2 regions of the Caloranaerobacter longqiensis genome follow, and region 2 is predicted to be linked to the other one. Evidence: riboswitches for the same ligand, from Rfam matches in the RefSeq annotation. Region 2 holds a riboswitch; the other holds the start of a gene.

Region 1 (3,422 bases), on a different contig from region 2:
TAAGTATTTGTGCATGAGGTACTGGAGTAGCCCCGACTTTTAGTACGTTTTTATCTTCTTTTGAAGATTGACAACCACTAAGAATAACACCACCTAATATAGAAACAATTAGTAATAGAATTAAAGATTTTTTCATATTTATTCCTCCTTATCTTTTTTTATTAATACTCAATGCAATTTTATTGCCTATTGCTTGTACTCCCTGTACAAGTAGAATAATTATTATTACAGAAGCAATCATTACATCGGTTTCAAAACGGTAAAGTCCATAACGTATCGCTAAATCTCCTAAACCACCTCCTCCAATGGCACCAGCCATAGCTGAATAGCCAATTAAATTTATAATTGTTAAAGTGATACCAAGCACTAATGAAGGTAAAGCCTCGGGAATGAGTACTTTAAAAATAATCTGTGGGATTGTAGCTCCCATTGCTAAAGCTGTTTCTATAATTCCACTATCTACTTCCTTTAAGGAACTCTCGATTATCCTTGCTACAAAAGGAGCAGCCGCAATTGCTAAGGGTACAATGCTTGCTGTAGTTCCGATAGAAGTTCCTACAAGGAGACGTGATAGAGGGAAAACTAGAATCATTAATATAATAAAAGGAAAAGAACGACTTACATTTATCACAGTTCCCAGTATTGAGTTAAGTATAGGTTTTTCCCAAATACCGTTTTTTTCTGTAACTACCAGTAAAATACCTAGAGGAAAACCAAGGATTAGAGCAAATATTGTTGAAGCTGCTACCATGTATATTGTTTCCCATAGAGAAGGCAAAAGTAATTCTATCAAATTATCCATTCCATACTACCTCCAATCCTATTTTCTCTTTTTTAAGCCATTTAATTGCATTTTCTATTTCTTCATTTTTTCCATGGAGTTGTATAAGCAGAGTTCCTGTATTTGTTGTTTGTAATTCATTTATATTACCTGATAAAATGTTTATATCTATTGAAAAATGTCTAATTAATTGAGATATAATAGGCTTTTTTACAATTTCTCCTAAAAATTTTAATCGAATAACCTTGGAACCAGAAACCTTAGGAAAACAAATTTCTTCTTTATTATGTTGAATGTGTGAAATAAAAGCTTTAGCAATCTTTGTTTTAGGATTTGTAAATACTGTTTCAACTGTATCTAATTCGATTATTTCTCCATTTTCAATAATTGCAACTCTATCGCAAATATCACGAATTACCTCCATTTGATGTGTAATGAGAACAATTGTCAAACCAAATTTACTTTGAATTTCTTTAAGAAGTTTCAAAATAGATTTCGTAGTCTTAGGGTCAAGTGCAGAAGTTGCTTCATCACACAGTAAAATATCTGGTTGATTAGCAAGAGCACGAGCTATGGCAACTCTTTGTTTTTGTCCTCCGCTTAATTGGGAAGGATAGGCATTTTTTTTATCTGAGAGTTCTACTAAAGATAGCAGATTTTCTACTCTTTCTTTAATCTGTTTCTTGCTGTAGCCTGAAATTTCAAGAGGAAAAGCTACATTTTCAAAAACTGTCCTTGAATTAAGGAGATTAAAATGTTGAAAAATCATTCCAATACTTTTTCTTATTTCTCTGAGTTCATGTTTATTTAAAAGTGTTATATCTTTTTTATTAATAAAAATATTTCCACTTGTGGGTTTCTCAAGGAGATTTATACAGCGAATAAGAGTAGACTTTCCAGCTCCACTTAGACCTATGATTCCAAATATTTCACCTTTTTTGATTTCTAAATTGATATTTTTTAAAGCATGTACTTTTTCATTTTTATTTTCATATATTTTGTTGAGATTTTGAATTACAATCAATTACTTCACTCCTTTAACAAGTTAGTGTGCTAAATCATAATGATTATAATAATACCCCTTCTGTGAAGAGGGAGGATATTAAAAAAGCCTCTTTCAGATGAAAGAGGCATAAAAAACTTATTTCTCTCTCTCATCTCTCGGTATATCTTATACCGCAGGAATTGGCACCTTGTGTTTAAAACACAGGTTGCCGGGTTTCATAGGGCCAGTCCCTCCACCTCTCTAGATAAGAGCGTGTTATTCATTTTTGTCACTATAGTTTAAAATTCTAAATCATTTTATAGAGTTTGTCAATACTTTTTTATGAGTAAACAGTTTTATTAAAATAGCGCTATGAAACAAAGTTGTTTAAATAGCTTTGTTTCAGCTATTTAATTAAGTTGTTATCTATGCTATACTGGAACTAGTGTTCTACATAACTTAATAGAATCAGTCGGAGGTACAAAAGATGAAGGGTAAGACACATGTTATGCTAGGAGTTGCAGCAGGAATTACTGCTATTTCAGACTATTCTTTGGAAAATGGTATTATTTTTATTTGTTCAACAGTTTTGGGGTCTTTATTACCAGATATAGACCATCCAAAAAGCAAATTAAATCAGAAACTACTTTTTAAGAAAAATAGAATATTTAAAATTATATTCTACATGACTTTGAGTTTTGGATGTATCTATTTTGGCATAAATTTAAATAGCAGGCTCTTAAAAATTTTATCTATAACTTTAGCTTTTACAGGATTATCCCATCACAGAGGATTTACTCATAGCTTATTAGGTCTTTTATTATTTTCAATGGTTGTTAAAATTTTAGCAATAAGATATAATTTATTTGGAGTATATAAAGGTTTTATTATAGGTTATATTAGCCATTTGATTGCTGATTTTTTTACTAAAGGCGGTATAGAACTGTTTTACCCATGTAGTATTAAAATTTCATCTCCTTTTACCATAAAAAGTGGTGGTAGTGAAGAAGAATTGGTATTAAAGGGCTTATATTTTTACTTAATTTATGTTTTGCTTAAATTTATAGGGGTTTAGAAAGAAGGAATGATTATGGGTGTTGTTACTAAAATAGTCGAACAAAAAGATAATAAAGAAAAAGTTAATATATATATTGATCATGAATTTTTTATTGGAGTCCATAAAGAAGTCATTTATAAATTTAGAATTGAAGAAGGAGTTCAAATAGATAAAGAAAAGTTAGAACTCTTAATATTTGATGAAAATCTTAAAAGAGCTAAGAATAAAGCTTTTAGTATATTATCGCGAACAATGCAAAGTGAGATGTTACTTAGAGATAAGTTGTCTAAAGAAGGTTATCAAGATGAGATTATAGATAATGTAATAGAAATTCTAAAAGATTATAAAATGATTGATGATGAAGAATATGCAAAAAATTATGTTAGAAATAAAATAAATAGTAATAAATATGGCAAAAAACGTATCATATTCGAATTAACAAAGAGAAAAATAAGTGAAGATATAATAAACAAAGTTATTTCAGAAATAGAAGATGAAAAAATTTATGAAAATGCAGTTTATTTAGCTAAGAAAAAATTAAGAAGTATAAAGGATAAAGAGAAGGATAAAATATATCAGAAGTTATCTCAACATTTAGC
Region 2 (3,422 bases):
ATAAATAAGAGGCCTAATTACTGTAATATCTTTTCTGGACATATATGTTTTAGGTGAAAAAGTATTTATTCTTCCTTCATAAAACATGCTTAAGAATAATGTTTCGATGGCATCGTCTGCATGATGTCCTAGAGCAAGTTTATTTAAACCTTTTTCTTTCATAAGATCGTGCAGAGCTCCTCTTCTCATTCTTGCGCAAAGCGAACAAGGATTTTTTTCTTTTCTAATATCGAAAATAATTTTACCTATTTGAGTTTCTTTTATAGTATATGGAACGTTAATTTCTTCTACGAATTTTTTTACTTCGGATAAATCAAAACCTTCAAAACCTAAAGTTAAAGTGATTGCTTCTAATTCATATTTTACTGGGCTAAATCTCTGGAATATTTTTAATCCATATAATAGAGTTAAACTGTCTTTTCCACCTGAAACTCCAACGGCAATTCTATCGCCATCTTCTATAAGGTTAAATTCTTCTACTGCTTTTCTTATTGCTCCTACTATTCTTCTCATGTGATCAGCCTTCCTTTTTCTTGTGTATAATGTTTGTATTAAATACATTTGTTTGCAATATTTATTATATACTATTTAGTTGAAGTTTAGATTACAAAAGGATTACAAAAAATAAAAAACAGCTGAGAATATTCTCAGCTGTTTTTTTCTGGTCGGGGTGGAGGGACTCGAACCCCCGGCCCCATGGTCCCAAACCACGTGCGCTACCAAACTGCGCCACACCCCGTTGACTTATCACGAATGTTATTTTAAAGCATATTGAGTTAACTTGCAATACTGTTAACAACCGATTAATTGAAATTATATCGTAAATTCTAATTAATTCTTGTTATTACTTCAAATTTCTTATCATTACTAAAAACAAATAACTAATATAGAGTTGCAGAAAAATATTTTTCTTTTATTTTTTATATTATATAATATAACTTATATAGTTCAAATTGCAGACCAAACAGGAGATTAAGCCAGCATCTTACAAGACAGGACGTCTTGATTAGGTGCTAGGTATTAGATAAGATGTAGAATTAGTTTATAGTTGATATGCTAAAAAAGAATAACGGACATAGAATGGAGTGATTTGTATGTTAATGCAAACTTTAAAAGTTTTAAAAGATGAACTTATTGTAATGCTTGTTGCTGCTTCACCTATTTTTGAATTAAGAGGAGCTATACCACTTGGAATAGCAATGGGATTTACACCTTTATATAGTACAATATTAAGTATTATAGGCAATTTAATACCTGTACCTTTTTTACTTAAGTTGTTAAAACCTTTATTTGATTATTTTGGAAAGACAAAGATGTTCGGCAAAATTGTAGAATGGATTAAGCAAAGAACTTTAAAAAGAAGTAAAAAAGTTGAAAAATATAGTGCTCTAGGGTTATTTCTTTTAGTAGCAATACCATTACCGTCTACTGGTGCTTGGACTGGATGTTTAGCAGCGACTTTATTTAATATAGATTTCAAATATTCTTTTCCAGCAATCGTGGTAGGTGTATTTACAGCTGGATTAATAGTTTTTATTTTAAGCAATCAAGTTGTTGGGTTGATGTAGATAAAATCAAGTTTTGAATAAAAAAACTGTTGACTTGGTTTATAAGCTGTGATATTATATTTCGAGAACAATTTAATAAAAATCTTGATACCTTATCAAGAGTGGTGGAGGGAATGGGCCCTGTGAAACCCGGCAACCGGTAACTAAAGTTACACGGTGCTAAGTCCCACAGAATGTAGATTCTGAAAGATGAGGTTATCTCAGAAAATTACCTCTTCCTTTTGGAAGGGGATTTTTTTTAGAAAAAAAGGGAATAGTAAAGGAAAATTTAAAATTAGTCAGAAGCCTAATAACTATTGCAATTGTTAGTTAATAAATCAACATAAAAAATCAATAATTGCTAATAATAACCATGTGAATTCTGTTTATACTTATATGTTGAATTTAATATTTAAAATTTAGAATTTAAAATTTAAAATTTAAAATTCATTTAGCATGGGAGGTATGAAGATGAGAAAATGGTTATTTACTTCAGAATCAGTTACTGAAGGACATCCTGATAAAATCTGCGACCAAATTTCAGATGCAGTACTTGACGCTATATTAGAATGCGACCCAGAAGCTAGGGTAGCATGTGAAACGTCAGTTACTACTGGATTAGTTTTAGTATCAGGAGAGATTACAACTAAATGCTATGTAGACATACCAAAAATCGTAAGAAAAACTATAGAAGATATTGGTTACACTAGAGCTAAATACGGTTTTGACTGCGATACTTGTGCAGTTTTAACTTCTATTGATGAACAATCTCCTGATATTGCTATGGGAGTAAATGAAGCATTAGAACACAGAGAAGAAGCAAAAGATGAACTTGACTTAATTGGTGCTGGAGACCAAGGTATAATGTTTGGTTTTGCTTGTAATGAAACACCAGAACTTATGCCACTTCCAATATCATTAGCACACAAATTAGCAAGAAGATTAGCAGAAGTTAGAAAGAATGGTACTTTAGACTACTTAAGACCAGATGGTAAAACTCAAGTTACAGTTGAATATCATGACGATAAACCTGTAAGAATAGATACAATAGTTATATCTACTCAACATAGTCCAGATGTAGATTTAAAGACTATCGAGAGAGATTTGATAGAGCATGTAATAACAAAAGTTATACCAAGTGAATACTTAGATAGTGAAACTAAATATTACATCAACCCAACTGGCAGATTTGTAATAGGTGGACCTCAAGGGGATGCTGGTTTAACAGGAAGAAAGATTATTGTTGATACTTATGGTGGATATGCTCGTCATGGTGGTGGAGCATTTTCAGGAAAAGATCCTACTAAAGTTGACAGATCAGCTGCATATGCTGCAAGATATGTTGCGAAAAATATAGTTGCTGCTGGATTAGCAGATAAATGTGAAGTTCAACTTGCATACGCTATAGGAGTTGCTCATCCAGTTTCAATATTTGTAGATACATTTGGAACAGGAAAGATAGAAGAGAGCAAAATTGAAGAATTAGTTAAGAAACACTTTGACTTAAGACCTGCAGCTATCATAAGAGATTTAGACTTAAGAAGACCAATTTACAGACAGGTAGCTGCATACGGACATTTTGGAAGAACAGATATAGACCTTCCATGGGAGAAAACAGATAAGGCTTTAATTTTAAGAAAAGAAGGTTTAGGTGAATAATATATTAAAATATTCTTGACATATATCATTGTTCATAGTAAAATATCTAAAAGACAAAATATCTTTAACCTAGTCCAGAGAGGCTAGGAAGGTATGAAATATTGGAGTTTGTGTATATATAGCATGACTTAGCTAGTCATGTCTATCTGATTATAAATGTGCTTATAGCCTTCCTCGTCTCGATGGGGAAGGTTTTTATTTTGCCTTTAATATAGT

What was found. Region 2 has a riboswitch for S-adenosylmethionine ahead of metK (methionine adenosyltransferase). Riboswitches for the same ligand answer to the same signal wherever they lie in the genome.
Region 1: linked by a shared signal. The riboswitch ahead of AB4Y15_RS07200 (methionine ABC transporter ATP-binding protein) and the one ahead of metK (methionine adenosyltransferase) in region 2 are both predicted to bind S-adenosylmethionine.

Annotation. Positions count from the first base shown of each region.
Region 1 covers NZ_JBFWFX010000006.1:97,970-101,391, reverse strand. Annotated here, with positions in the region: gene AB4Y15_RS07210 (MetQ/NlpA family ABC transporter substrate-binding protein) at 1-136, opposite strand, end outside; gene AB4Y15_RS07205 (methionine ABC transporter permease) at 149-802, opposite strand; gene AB4Y15_RS07200 (methionine ABC transporter ATP-binding protein) at 795-1,805, opposite strand; SAM riboswitch class I at 1,933-2,038, opposite strand; gene AB4Y15_RS07195 (metal-dependent hydrolase) at 2,254-2,841, shown strand; gene AB4Y15_RS07190 (regulatory protein RecX) at 2,857-3,422, shown strand, end outside.
Region 2 covers NZ_JBFWFX010000001.1:311,132-314,553, forward strand. Annotated here, with positions in the region: gene AB4Y15_RS01565 (tRNA 2-thiocytidine biosynthesis TtcA family protein) at 1-513, opposite strand, end outside; tRNA gene AB4Y15_RS01570 (tRNA-Pro) at 663-739, opposite strand; gene AB4Y15_RS01575 (COG2426 family protein) at 1,095-1,568, shown strand; SAM riboswitch class I at 1,658-1,764, shown strand; gene metK (methionine adenosyltransferase) at 2,019-3,206, shown strand.